Regions from separate parts of the Paenibacillus sp. SORGH_AS_0306 genome, predicted to be linked through region 2. Evidence: predicted binding sites of a transcription regulator. Region 2 holds the regulator's gene; the other holds the start of a gene.
The links. Region 2 encodes NrdR, which represses ribonucleotide reductase genes. Its sites were predicted from a motif close to AACACNATATATNGTGTT; they were not measured.

Region 1 (7,745 bases), 700 kb from region 2:
AACAACTATCATCAACAATTTGGAGATGGCAATATTCAATTATTCAGCTCTCCAGGTAGAAGTGAAATTGGTGGTAATCATACAGACCATAACTACGGTAAAGTATTGGCAACAAGTATCAATCTAGATACGATCAGTGCCGCTGTACCTGTAGATGAACCTTATATTACGATTGTGTCTGAAGGCTATAAAGATGTATACAAAATCCATACTTCTGAATTAGAGCCTGTAGAAGGTGAAGGCGGTACATTAGCGCTTATTCGTGGAATCGTTGCGGGCTTTGTTCAATGGGGATTACATGTAGGCGGATTCAATGCTTATGTATCTACCAATGTATTAGCAGCTTCCGGGCTGAGTTCTTCAGCTTCTTTTGAAATGTTAATCACTAGCATCCTAAATACGTTCTACAATAACAGTCAAGTTGATATCGTAAATATGGCTCGAATTGGACAATATGCTGAAAATAAATTTTGGAACAAACCCTCTGGATTATTAGATCAAATGGCTTGTGCACATGGCGGATTAATCGCAATCGATTTTATCAATCCCAAAGAACCTGCGATTCAACATGTACCGTATGATTTCAATGCACAAGGGTATGAGATGGTCATTGTGAACACAGGAGGCAACCATGCCGATCTGACTGCTGACTATGCTGCGGTACCGGAAGAAATGAAGGCGGTTGCGGAAGCGCTGGGTCATGAAGTGTGTCGTCAGATTACATTGGAAGAAGTATACAGCAATCTAGCAAGCCTTCGTGAACAAACAGGCGACCGTGCTATATTGCGTGCACTGCATTTCTTAGAAGAAAATGATCGTGTGGATGAGCAAGTGAAAGCACTACAATCGAACGAATGGGATCATTTCTTAGAATTGATTACAGGCTCGGGTAATTCATCATGGAAATGGCTTCAAAATGTATATCAAGATTCTCATACCCGTGAGCAAAGTATTTCGATCGCTCTAGCAATCACTGAGATTTTCTTGAAGCAAAAGCAAGCAGGCGCTTGTCGTGTACATGGTGGCGGATTTGCAGGGGTTATTTTGACTATTTTGCCAAAAAAATTAGTGAGTGAATACACAGCATTGATCGAAAAAACGTTAGGCACCTCTACGTATATCATCAATGTACGTCAACATGGATCCATCTGCTTGAACAACCACCTCAATTAAAGAATACATTTTTGTAATATCTATTGTAGAATCACCTACCTGATATTTTACAAACCAATCACTGAAAAAAAGCCTGCTTCTACACCGTCAAATTAACATTGACCGTAGAAGCAGGCTTTTTATATCACGCAATTATAGATACGTTTACCAGCCGACGCGGATAATCAATCCTTTTGGATCACCCACTTCAAGATATGAAGCTTGTTGATTGTAATCATCATAAGCAAATCCATACGCTAAGCGGTTGATACTGTGATCATGCCAGAACTTCGCGTAGTAATTAGCAGGTGCAGCTTTGTAGTATTGAGCAGGATTGTTCCAATTGGCCTGGTTGTCATACACATGTCGATTGATCGCTGAACATGTACCTGAATCCTCTGCCAGTCGACCATTACACAGTAGGATCTCCTGCGTGCTGTAATTGCTGTATCCAGCAAAATAATTAGCTTGCGTACCATTTACCCCGAATGCGCCATGAATCGGTGCTACGATACGATACGGAGCTTGTACATCGGCAAGAGATTGGAAGGCAGCCGGAACTTCACTCCGATACTTACTAAATAGACCTGCACGTGTCTCGGATTCCAATTCGCCTACCGTCTGATCATAATTACCTGCACGATTGACAAGGCGGTGTTGTAAAGGAAATCCAAAACCATCTACACGAGTAGTATTTCCATGATATCCTGTACCGTCTACAGTAAATTCAACAAAGTCGAAATAGATATTACGGTTCGGATCAGCTGTATTATTAATATCAGGTCCTGCGAATCCATCATCATATGTTTTGATATAACATGGAGAGCCTACACAGATAAACATCCGCCCGGAATCAATTTTGGGCATACTCACCCAGTTGATCTGACTGATCGTGCTATAAATGTTAGCGTAATTCACTCCGTTCTTGGTTAAATGCCCTGTCGCATTATTGAGAGCCGTCGAGATAGGTTTCAATTGACCGTTGTTATCAAGATAACTCCATTGCTTAGTGGCAGGATTAATTCCTAGAATCCCCCAATAGATCTGATTGTCGGCATAAGCACCTTTGGTACCATTTAATAATTTGAAAGATAATGCTCCACTCCCTGTAGCGTTCGGTATAGATGACGCTGGGATACTGTAGATCGAATTGTCACCTGTTCCAGGATTGGGAGGTGGGGTTGAGCCTGTTGTGACTGTATAGCTAAATTTCGATGTATCATAAGCGGCTGTTCCATTATTGTACGTAAATGAATATTGGATCACCTGACCTGATGATACACTGGCGACATTTTGTACATAACGTTTAGATCCACTGTCATAGGTCATTCGTAGATTTTGCAGATTACCCGAGTTCACCGAGTAATGCACATCGACCCAGGAAGTATTTACGTTGGAAGAGAACCAGATAGTGGCTGTTGTCCCGGATGTCGTAACACCTTGAGTATAATCTGCTGCCGATACCGAAGATGATGCTGGTGGAAAAAGACTGCTGACAAGAACAAGCATAGATAAAAGCAAGAAGTAACCCATTTTCTTCATACACATATCCTCCTATTCAAATTGTATGCGATTCCACGTTCGCTTTTAATTATTTCAATATATGGTAATAAATACAATACAAAAAGCATGTGTAATTCTCCTGTGTATTTCTATGCTAAGATTTCTTAAATTAAAGAAATTTTTATTTGCTTTTTTGTTCAATAACAGCTAAAGTTTTATACTTGAGCGTCTAAATAGACCGGAATTTATGTTCATTTTAGAGTGAATTTATGTTCACTGCATAATCTGGAAATGTTCGGCAAAAGTTAAACGATATGTACTATATCTAGTATGTCAAGAAAATTATTTTTTTATAAATGATTATCGCGATGTATGTAAAATACGTGTTCAAAGAAGTGCCCGTTTTACTTGATATTTTGAAAAAATAGACCGTTTTTAAGGCATGTTTGGGCCAAGATGTAGACCTTCAGTTCCTATTGACAACACTATATATAGCGTATATCTTTGATAAAGCCTTCTATATATTGCGGTTACGATGTTTGAGCAGGTAATATATAGGTTATAGCTAATTATACGCGCTAGAGTAGATAACACTTATATGATATTAGATCATTGTTATCTGTATTTATATAGTGATTGAACGGATGAACAGTACTACATATTGAACCGAGAAGGAGATGTCACAACCATGCTAATTGCTTATGATTCCAAAACAGGCAATGTAAAACGATTTATCAACAAATTAAAATTACCTGCTGTACAAGCTGTACAGATTGATGAGGCGCTGACGTTGGATGAACCTTTTGTACTGGTAACGTACACAACTGGATTTGGTCAGATTCCTGATAAGGTAGTTCATTTTTTGGAGAGAAATCATAATCGCCTGATCGGAGTTGCAGCAAGTGGCAATCGCAATTGGGGAGACAAATTCGCTCGGAGTGCTGATCTAATCTCAGAACGTTACAATGTACCGGTTGTGTACAAGTTCGAATTAGCAGGTACAACAGGAGACGCACAACGATTTCAACAGGAGGTAGATAAAATTGCGGCATATTGAATTGAACAACTTACTGATGCAACGGGACGAGAGTGGATTTTTCCGTTTGGATAAAGATAAAGAAGCAGTTGTAGAATATATGGAAGAGGTAGCTCGTAAAAGTATCAACTTCCCGGACACCAAAACAAAAGTACGTTATATGATCGATAACGATTATTATGAAGATATGTACAAAAACTATACTTCTCAAGATGTAGAAGAAGTATATGCGATTACACACAGTTATGATTTCCAATTTCCATCTTATATGGCGGCTTCCAAGTTCTACACAGATTATGCAGTGAAAACGAATGACCGTAGTCAATACTTGGAACATTATGCGGATCGTGTCGCAGTCGTGGCGCTTCACTTGGGACGCGGGGATGCGGATAATGCCAAAACTCTTGCCAAATCCATGATGGAACAACGTCTACAACCAGCAACACCAACATTTTTGAATGCAGGTAAAAGTCGTCGTGGTGAAATGGTCTCTTGTTTCTTGTTAGAAATGGATGACTCTTTGAACTCGATTAACCATGTACTGAACACTTGTATGCAATTATCCAAAATTGGCGGCGGTGTAGCGGTTAACTTGTCCAAACTTCGTGGACGCGGTGAGCCGATCAAAGGTGTTGAAGGTGCAGCAAAAGGAATTATGCCTGTATTGAAACTGATGGAAGATGCTTTCTCCTATGCAGATCAAATGGGTCAACGTAAAGGTTCTGGCGCAGCATATTACAACATTTTCGGCTGGGACGTTATGGAGTTCTTGGATAGCAAAAAAATCAATGCAGATGAGCGTACACGCCTCAAAACATTGTCGATCGGTCTTGTTGTACCGAATCGCTTTTACCAATTAGCAGCAGATAATGAACTATTACATGTATTCGCACCTTACAGTGTATACAAAGCGTATGGTAAATATCTGGATGATCTAGATATCGATGAAATGTACGATACATTGCTTGCTGATGATCGTGTCAAAAAGAAAGCAATCATGAGTGCTCGTGATATGCTAACCAAAATCGCAAGTGTACAATTAGAATCCGGTTATCCGTATATTATGAACAAAAGTAATGCGAATAACGGTCATGCACTAAAAGATATCGGATCGATTCGTATGTCTAACTTGTGTACAGAAATTTTCCAATTGCAAGAAACATCTGAGATTACAGATTATGGTCAAGATGATATTATTCGTCGCGATATTAGCTGTAACTTGGGTTCACTTAATATGGTAAACGTCATGGAACTTGGCAAAATTCGTGAATCCGTTCATGAAGGAATTATGGGTCTAACATCGGTTAGTGATATGACAGATATCGCTAATGCACCGGGTGTAGCAAAAGCAAACCGTGAAATGCACTCTGTGGGTCTTGGTGTTATGAACTTGCATGGTTACCTTGCTAAAAACAAAATTGCGTATGAAAGTGATGAAGCAAGAGACTTTGTTCGTACTTTCTTTATGATGATGAATTTCTATTCATTAGAGAAAAGTATGGAAATTGCTCGTGATCGTCAAACGACTTTTGCTGATTTTGAAAAATCAGAATATGCAAAAGGAACGTACTTTGATCGTTATTTAGAAATTGATTATCGTCCAGCAACAACACGTGCAAGCGATTTGTTCGGCGATATGTATATCCCAACACCAGCAGACTGGCAAAACCTGAAAGCTGATGTAATGAAACATGGTCTGTATCATGCTTACCGTTTGGCGATTGCGCCAACAGCAAGTATTTCATATATCCAAAATGCAACATCTAGCGTAATGCCGATTGTAGAACAAATTGAGACTCGTACCTATGCGAACTCAACGACTTACTATCCAATGCCATATATGCAACAGGATAACTATTTCTACTACAAATCTGCTTACCAAATGAATCAATTTAAAGTGTTGGATCTGATTGCTGAAATCCAAAATCATGTCGATCAAGGAATTTCAACAGTACTTCATGTAGGTAGCGATGTAACGACTCGTCAATTGGCTCGTTATTACCTGTATGCAGCACACAAAGGTCTAAAATCACTTTACTATACACGTACCAAATTGCTTAGCGTAGAAGAGTGTATTACTTGCTCGGTATAATATTTTTCGGTAGTTGATTATAAAATAATATCTATAGCTATGCAGTATACAAGAAAGCCTTTTTAGGCTTTTTTGTATGCTTTACTTGCTTGGCAACATCAGCACGATCGGATTCAAATGAAATATGATTTTTGCCCGACACCATATCTTTTAGCAAGCGCTTGGGGATATGTAGGCTGTACCGTTTGAGTACATACTTGTGTTCTTTTACCAAAGTGCAATAAGTAGTATCCAATGTTTAAAAGGAGGAATTTTAACTTATGACTGGACCTATCAAAGCTGTAAACTGGAACCGTCCTGATGATGATTTCACAATGATGTTCTGGAATCAAAATATTATGCAATTTTGGACGGATGATGAAATTCCATTGTCTGATGATAAAATGTCATGGATTCAATTGAGTGACATCGAACGTGATACGTATATGAAAGTGCTTGGAGGACTTACTCTACTTGATACAATTCAAGGTGGCGTAGGTATGCCGAAAGTATTGGAACACGTCGAAGGGATGCAACGTAAAGCAGTATTAGGCTTTATGGCGATGATGGAGCAGATTCATGCCAAATCATACAGCAGTATCTTTACAACATTGTCTTCTACAGAAGAGATCGATAAGATTTTCCAATGGGTGGAAGACAATCCACGTCTACAGACCAAAGCAGAAACGATCCGTCAGTACTACTTGAATATTAATTCGCCAAAAGAGCTATTTTTAGCTATGGCGGCTTCTGTATTACTCGAAAGCTATTTGTTCTACAGTGGATTTTTCTATCCGCTTTATCTAGCTGGACAAGGTAAAATGACGTGTAGCGGTGAGATTATTGATCTGATTTTACGTGATGAAAGTATTCACGGTGTGTATGTAGGGGTACTTGCACAAGAAATCTACAATGATCTTGAAGAAGACGAGCAAAAAGACGTTTACGAAATCTTAGAAGGTCTACTGACGTATCTTCATGCGAATGAAGAGAAGTATACAGAAGAGATTTATGATCCAATCGGTCTAACTGAAGATGTAAAAGTGTTCCTTCGTTACAATGCAAACAAAGCGTTTATGAACCTGGGCTTTGATCCTGTATTTGCTGAAGAAGAAGTGAATCCGATTGTATTCAACGGGATCAGCACACATACGAAACAACATGACTTTTTCTCGAAAAAAGGAAATGGATATGTGCGTGCGATGAACGTTGAGCGTTTGACTGATGATGATTTTAAATTTGATTTTTAAAATAGCTTTCTGAGGGAACTCTTGGTGAGAGACCGCTATGGGAAAGCAAGGATTTTAAAAGATTAGATTTGGTGTGGTAGCAGGTTGGGATGGTTTGGGAGATACCTGATCTATAGATAGGGATAATAGAGAGAGAATAGAGATAATTAGAGAGATAAATTTAGAATATATATGAGTTCAAAAGGGTGAAGTAAAGGTTGTTTTTCTGTGTGTTAAGCAGAAAGGCAGCCTTTTTTCGGTTTTAATTGTTTTATGGTATGGTTTTGGCTGTTGATCTTTTGATCTGTTTGTTTGATTATTGGGATATTATGTGTTGGGATGATGTGGGTAAGCGAATTAAGGATATATAAGAGAAGAGAATAGAATAGAAGTGTGGAAAAGTATATGGTGAATAGATATTAGAAAAGAGGAAAAAGGGATGGAACAGCTTTTTTCTAAAAAGCAGGTAGATGATTTTATTCGCCAGCATTCGTTGACATTGCTTATGCTCAAAACGCAGAATTGCAGCGTTTGTGAAGCGGTTCAACCGCAGGTGGAACGTTTGTTAGAAGGGTATGAGCATATTGTGGGTGGGTTTGTGTATATGGAGGATGTACCTGAATTGGCAGGAGAGTATATGATTTTTACTTCACCGGTATTGTTGCTACTGATGGAAGGCAAAGAGGTATATCGGGCAGCGCGGTTTATTTTATTTGAAGAATTGGCGAACCAGATCAATCGGTATCATGAATTT
Region 2 (7,745 bases):
AACAATTTCATAACATCTGAGTTCTTCCTCAATCTCATCAATCATTTCTTTATATTCTAATTTTTCTAAATATTTAGTAGCAATTGTAGTATGATTTTCTATAATTTTTTTATAATCAGATACTTTTATAGTTCTTAATTTTGAATTTACAGTTGAATCAAAAAAAGCTTCTAATAACAAAAGTGTAATTTTATTCTTATCCAATTCTGTAAAGCTAGCATTATACTTTGATAGTTCATCACTAATAATTTTTTTCAAACTTTGAATTGATTCGTACTTTTCTATTTTTACAGTTGGAAATTCGAAATCAATTTGAGCAATAAAAGACTTTAATTTAGATTCAGTAAATTTTATATCTGGAATAATATAAAATAGATATTCTTCAGGATTAGAATGGCTAGACAAATATTTTAAAAGCTCTTTTTTGTATTTAAATTTTTTTAAGTTAGAATCAAATTTTTCTTTAAATTCCTTATATTTTCCTTCTTTCACAGGTTTTCTATCGACTGATTCGTAGATAAAACATTCTTTTATATAAGCTATATTTTCGTCGATACCTGTATTTGAGTTCCAATTTGTAAAAAAATCAAAATCCTTCTCGCTTATAGGAACATTACATAGAAATTTATACCTTTTTGAAGAATCAAATACTTGAGAATTTGAAAATAAATCATAAAAATTGTATATACTATGTGTAATTGCTTCTTTATATCTTGTAAAAGTAGAATCTTTATAAAATTTTGCTTCTATTACAATATCTTTCTCATTAATATTTGCTTCATTAAAAACTCTAATGTCAGCACCGTACTCAATAGCAACATAACTATCTTCTTTAGCGGGATTATTTAATAAAAGGCTAATCTCTTTGCATGCAATCAATACTTGATAATAAAATCCTGCTATAGAATGTTTAACATCTGTTGAAGTCATACCTATATCTCCATTTCAGATTAGTATATTTGAATCACAACTTTAGAACTATTATTTTGAAATTATACCATACATTTTTAGAATTATATAGAAAAAAAGGGATATAATTATTGCTATATTATGGATTACATACAAAATATAAACAAAAAATCCGCTAAACACGAAATGTGTCTAGCGGACTTTTATTTTATGGAGCCTAGGGGGATCGAACCCCTGACCTCATCGCTGCCAGCGATGCGCTCTCCCAGCTGAGCTAAGGCCCCATGGATATGAGATTACAACTATGTAAAGCAACAACTACATTAATTTATCACATCCGCATGTACCTCGTCAAGAAGCATCCTCTCACACTACTTCTCCCCTTATCTGCAACCTCAATTCATACTTGTAACACCACAGTCTGTGACAAGCGGGTGACAGTTGGGCGGAAGCGTTGACTTTGGTTCTGTGTGTATTGGTATAATGAAGTATAGTACTCAGAAAAGAGGCGAAATGCATTGAAATTTAATACCACTTATGCCAAAGCAGGATTGGGATTACTCCTAATGTTGGTTTTTTTGACGGCTTGCGGACAGCCTAAAGAAACGCGTGCCGATATTTTCAATCCAAACGGGATCAAAACGATGCCGATCAATGATTCTTTTGGAACCGTTAGTATTCCTGTATCTCCAAAGCGTATTGCAGTCACTAGCCAGTATGCACTGGATTATCTGAATGCGATTGATGTGAATGTGGCACTGGCTCCTAAGCCGACAGAAAGCAATCCTTTTCCTATCTATATGACAGATGAAGAAAAGAACAATATTTCACTGATCGAAGGCGAAGGTACAGACATCAATCTATCTGCACTCAAAGGGCAAAAGCCTGATCTGATCTTTACCAATAATAGCGATCGTGCCGTATACGATGAATTGTCCAAAATTGCACCTACGATCTATATTGCGCAAATGAATGATTGGCGTAGTGAGCTGTATAACTATGGTACGATCGTTGATAAAGAAACCGCAGTAAAGCAGTTTTTGAATGCATTTCAGCAAGCAACCAATGCAAGCAAATCGAAGCTAACCCCGATTATTGGTACATCCACTGTAGCAGCGGCTTCGATGACCAAAGACGGTATGACATTATACAACAATGCCAAAAATGGTGTCGGTGAAGTGATGTATCAGGATATGGCACTGAAAGCTCCGGCTAATTTGCCAACAGATACAGTATCTGCTCCAGCCACAGTTGCACAATTGCAAAGTATCAATCCTGATTATCTGTTTATTTCGACAGGGGTTAAAAACGATACACCAGAAGCATTGACCAAACGCATGACAGCTACAGCAGATGGTGCTACATGGAATCAATTAACAGCCGTACAAAATGGGCATGTCTATATTGTAGATCCTTCCTTTTTCAATAATACCCCTCCTGCTAAAACGTATGTATTAGAAACGATTTTGAAAAAAGTACAAGGTAACTCTTAATCTAGTCAGTCTTCTGAATGATGATTTTATAACAAAATTGCTTATGTAAAAAACAACGGTGAATCAGCGTCCCTTTTGATAGATATCGGGAACAGCTTATATGATTCATCGTTGTTTTTTGTTACATGCTAATTACGTTGATACAACAAGCAAAAAAACTTGTATTCACTTTTCAAATCCGATATAATCGTACTTACGGTGATTTATTCACCACTCCCACATTGACTTCTTAGACATACTTCATGATTAATGTGGAAGTTACATATTCGCGGTCATGGCGGAATTGGCAGACGCGCACGGTTCAGGTCCGTGTGGGCTTACCCCCGTGGAGGTTCGAGTCCTCTTGACCGCATCCCTATTGTTTACTAAGCTTGTCTCGTATATTGCGGGATGGGCTTTTTTATATTTCTATTGCTTTAAGATATTCAATGAATAGATGCTATATGGTTTCTTAATGATACAGGCATAGCTCCAAATTGTAGAACTTGTTCTATTTCATTGATATGCGCTGTACGACTTGCTCCGATCAGCATCGAATCAACTTGCGGATGTTCGATTGTCCACCAGAGCACTAACTGTACCAGCGTACATCCTACTTCTTCTGCTATTTGGCGGTACGTATCGACTTTGGCAAAGTTCTCGTTGGTAAAATAGTGCTTAATCCGTTCTTCTCCTTTAGCCAGGCGACTTTCTACAGGAATCTCTTGCAGTGATCTATACCGTCCTGCTAATATCCCTCTCGCTAATGGGCTGTAAATGATCTTGATGATACTCACTTGCTCACAGTAAGGAAATACTTCTTGTTCTACTGCACGAGCAAGCAAATTGAACTCAGATTGAATCGAAGCACATGCTGTCCAATGATGTGTATGACTGATCTCATAAGCAGAACGTAGCTGATCTACAGCAAAATTGGAATAACCAATCGCTCTAACTTTACCTTGTTGCACTAGATCATGTAATACAAATAACGTTTCTTCCAGTGGAGTATGAGGATCGAACTCATGTACTTGATACAGATCGATATAATCGGTTTGCAGACGTTGAAGCGAACGGTCGATCTGTTGTGTAATATGCTGGCGTGACAATCCTTCGTCCATCTTGCCCTCACCCATACGCATGCCTACTTTGGTCGCAAGTATAACCTGATCTCGTTTTCCTTTAAGACTATTTCCAATCATCTGCTCGCCTAATCCATCTCCGATATGATCGATATCTTGCCTTTTTCCATAAAAGTTAGCAGTGTCGATCAGAGTCATACCGATATCTAGACTATGATCTATAATACGTTGTGAAGCAGAAGCATCGATCCATCTTCCAAATGCCATCGTTCCCAGACCTACTTTGGATACTGGAATATTCGATTTACCTAATATCTGCTTATCCATTCAATTGTTCTCCTTAACCATCTGCGCCAATCCACTTCCAAATGACCAGTCTTCGAATTCAGTCTCGACCAATATAATAAATACATCTTCGATCCGAATACCCACTTGTTGTGCTAACGCTGTTGCTAACTGTTTATACAGATTTGTCTTCTTGACCACGCCTCGACCAGACTTCAAGGTAATCTGGATATATAATAATCCATCTGAGCGATCTCCTTGTAAATAGTGGCGATCATATACAAACTGCTCTGGCTGATGACTATGAAAGACTTGAAAACAATCATTCTCCGGTACATCGCAACAATCGATTAAAGCGGATAAAATAACCTGACTCATCTGTTGTAACTGTTCTGCATTATACTGATTATGCATATAACTTACTCTTGTAAATGGCATATCGCTGATCCTCCATACGATTGAATTGGTTGTTACTGATATAAGCTTTTGTGAATACTATGATTGTATCTATATTCTCTTTATTTATATAATAGATAATAATCATAAAGATCATTCGTTTTACCGATGAAGATATTAAAAGGAAAATGTACTAAGGAGGTGCATTATGGATTTAACAGAATTGATTGCTTTTCAGACCGTCATGCAAGAAGGTACTTTTGCCAGAGCAGCCGAAAAGCTGAATTATGCTCAATCTACAATTACTAACCAGATCAAACGATTAGAAAAAGAATTAGGATTGACTTTGTTTTATCGTAATTGGGAAGCGACCTTAACACCTGCCGGGCAACGATTTGCTGAACAGGTCGATCAATTAATCCATCACTGGCGTTATGTCGGTGATATAGCCAAGCAATTGAATGAAGAAGAAATAGGTACTTTACAGATTGGTGTCACAGAGACATGGGCAGATCGTTATTTGCCTGCTATTTTATATCAATTTCGGCAATATCGACCCAAAATCACTTGTGAAATTACAGTGGATAATTCGGCTTTTTTGCAAGAGTGTCTACAACAGGAGAAAATATCGTTAGCTTTATGCGCAGATTCGGAGTCGTCTCACGATTATGTATTTGAACCTTTACAACAAGAATCAATCTCGCTGATTATACCGGCTAATCATGTATTGGCGAATACCCAAGCAGTGACTATCGACGAGTTATTATCGCATTTGTTGATTATCGGACAATCGTCGTGCAAGTATCGCTTTCAGGTGGAAAAAGCTTTTAGAACGTATGAGCAAGAACCGTTATTTTACACAATCAATCAACTTTCTTTAATTCCGCTTTATGCTGAACAATTAAATGGGATCGGGATTGTACCGTCTTCTTTGAGTGTAGATGATACGTATACTGTTTTACCTTTTCCTTCTGTAGATCACCATTTGCAGATTGGCATTTTACAACCCCGGCGTATCAAATATAACAGCGGTATGCAGCAACTGTTTGTAGAAGAAGTTCGGAAGTATTTTAAAAATCTCCGTGAATAGTAAACTTCGATTCGATATGGATTCAATCATAAATAGTAGTCGCTCCCATACTTCTATAAAGAAATCGCCATGTATAAATATGGGATCACAAGAATATACAATATACCAAAAAGAGCACTCTACTTGTTATTGTAGAAGTGCTCTTTTTTTGAAATATACAATAGACGTTCATACCTTTATTAGCAATCTTAATGCGATCTAACAGGAATTAGCTATTTGAGCTATCGCTCTCGTCTTCTTTTGACAGCAGACCTTTGAGTTCTTTCATAAACATATTAATATCTTTAAATTGACGATATACCGAAGCAAAACGCACATAAGCTACTTCATCGACAGGATACAACTGTTCCATGACTAATTCGCCTACAGCACGACTTTCCACTTCTGCCATCGCTGTAGTATGTAGACTTTTTTCCACTTCAGAGACGATCATATCTAGTTGATCTACCGATACCGGACGTTTCTCACAAGCGCGAATCAGACCGCGCAGGATTTTGTCACGACTAAATTCTTCACGACTTCCATCTTTTTTGATCACAATTAGCGGTGTTTCTTCCACCATCTCGAACGTCGTAAAACGGCGATTGCAACTTTCACACTCACGTCTACGACGAATCGATTTATTATCATTGGCTGGACGGGAATCCAGCACCTTGGTTCCATTGTGACTGCAATATGGACATTTCATTGCTCACGTCACTTCCTTTCTCGCCAACCGTTCATTCGGACATCATTTCAGTTAAGTTCATGCATATATATTCAGGATGTGAGTAAATATGAGTTACAGAATCCAACATAGTGCTTGTTCGATCTAAAAGGCATCGTATAATTCAGTATACTGCTTATAATAATATAATACACGTTGGACATAATGTCTCGTTTCCCCGAAAGGAATATCTTTGACATCTTCTAATGTACCGTCCCATTTGCCGGAACTTAGCCATGATTTTACATTACCAGGGCCTGCATTGTAGGCAGCAATTACAGCGATTTTGTTACCGCCGAACTGACGATTAAGCTGTCTAAGATACCATGTACCAATCTGAATATTTGGATCGATTTCATGCTTGACCGTTTCCAGTGACATGTTATCCAAGTGTGCTTGCTCCATAATCCATTGCGCCGTATTCGGCATCAGTTGCATAATACCGAGTGCGCCTTTTTTGGATTCCATACTAGGCTTAAAGTTAGTCTCGACTCGAATAATAGAAGCGACTAGAAAAGGATCGACTTCATAAGCAGAAGCATGAGCACGAATCTCTTCTTTATACTCTATCGGATAAATCCATCCTAGCCAGCGACTATTGAAAAAAACCACAATCACAACAAGCACGAATAGCGGTAAAAGAAATCGTTTACGAACCAATTTCTTCATGAAAGACCTTTACTCTGCCAGAACTGTTCCAATTGAGCATACGTGTCCTCAAGGGTACCGCTATTATCAATTACAATGTCAGCCACTTTTTTCTTTTGCTCAATATCCATCTGAGCGTTAATCCGTTTCCAGGCTTGTTCTTCAGTAAGTCCATCACGTGAGATCAGACGCTGTAATTGAACAGGCTGAGGCACATATACGACCATAATCTGATCAAACGTATAGACCCCTTTGGCTTCCAACAACAGCGGAATATCTGCTACAACCAGTGTATCTGGATACTGTTGTTCTAATTCTACTGTACGTGTCTGAATCAATTCACGAATCGCTGGATGGGTAATATCTTCAAGCGACTTCCGTTCTTCGGGATGGGTGAAGATATGTTCCCCTAACTTTTTGCGATTCAGTGTTCCGTCTGCTTGCAACATGTCTGCGCCAAAGCGTTCTACCACTTGAGATAGCACAGGATGATTCGGCATCATCACTTCGCGCGCAATCAGATCCGCATCAATCAGCTTGGCTCCTTTGGATGATAACCATGCCGAGACAGAACTTTTACCTGTGGCGATTCCTCCGGTTAACCCGATATTCATGATATCACCTCAATGTTTCTGACGAGTAGGTAGCGGCTGACACACCGGACAAAAGTGTGTTCCTCTTCCGCCGACAACCGTCTTCTCGACAAGTGTTCCACATTCATAACAAGGTTCTGCTTTACGACCGTAAATACGTAGACTGTGCTGGAACATGCCCATTTCGCCTTGACCATTTACATAGGACTTGATCGACGAACCACCTGCTTCTACAGCATCCGCAAGTGTGGATACTATCGCTTCATGCAGACGGGTTAATTGTTCTGCTGACAATGTATTAGCAATCTGCTCTGGATGAATCCCCGAACGGAACAACGCTTCATCGACATAAATATTTCCGATCCCTACCACATACTTCTGATTGAGCAATACAGGCTTAATCATCGTACGGCGCTTGCTCATCATATGGATAAATTGCTCTGCTGTAAATTCCGGTGCAAGAGGTTCAAGCCCCAGATGCATCAGTGGCTTCGACTGCAAATCTTCATCTTTTTTGAACAAATGCATTGTGCCAAATTGACGCACATCTTTGTACCGAAGTTC

Region 1: the regulator NrdR is predicted to act here: its motif matches at 3,137-3,154, upstream of nrdI (class Ib ribonucleoside-diphosphate reductase assembly flavoprotein NrdI).

Annotation. Positions count from the first base shown of each region.
Region 1 covers NZ_JAUTBP010000001.1:294,335-302,079, forward strand. The annotation lists gene QE450_RS01255 (galactokinase) at 1-1,173, shown strand, start outside; gene QE450_RS01260 (glycoside hydrolase family 64 protein) at 1,318-2,694, opposite strand; gene nrdI (class Ib ribonucleoside-diphosphate reductase assembly flavoprotein NrdI) at 3,344-3,712, shown strand; gene nrdE (class 1b ribonucleoside-diphosphate reductase subunit alpha) at 3,699-5,783, shown strand; gene nrdF (class 1b ribonucleoside-diphosphate reductase subunit beta) at 6,044-7,012, shown strand; gene QE450_RS01280 (thioredoxin family protein) at 7,431-7,745, shown strand, end outside.
Region 2 covers NZ_JAUTBP010000001.1:998,908-1,006,652, reverse strand. The annotation lists gene QE450_RS04445 (hypothetical protein) at 1-930, opposite strand, end outside; tRNA gene QE450_RS04440 (tRNA-Ala) at 1,121-1,193, opposite strand; gene QE450_RS04435 (ABC transporter substrate-binding protein) at 1,428-2,402, shown strand; tRNA gene QE450_RS04430 (tRNA-Leu) at 2,671-2,754, shown strand; gene QE450_RS04425 (aldo/keto reductase) at 2,828-3,790, opposite strand; gene QE450_RS04420 (tautomerase family protein) at 3,791-4,186, opposite strand; gene QE450_RS04415 (LysR family transcriptional regulator) at 4,353-5,234, shown strand; gene nrdR (transcriptional regulator NrdR) at 5,443-5,922, opposite strand; gene QE450_RS04405 (lytic transglycosylase domain-containing protein) at 6,046-6,609, opposite strand; gene coaE (dephospho-CoA kinase) at 6,606-7,202, opposite strand; gene mutM (DNA-formamidopyrimidine glycosylase) at 7,212-7,745, opposite strand, start outside.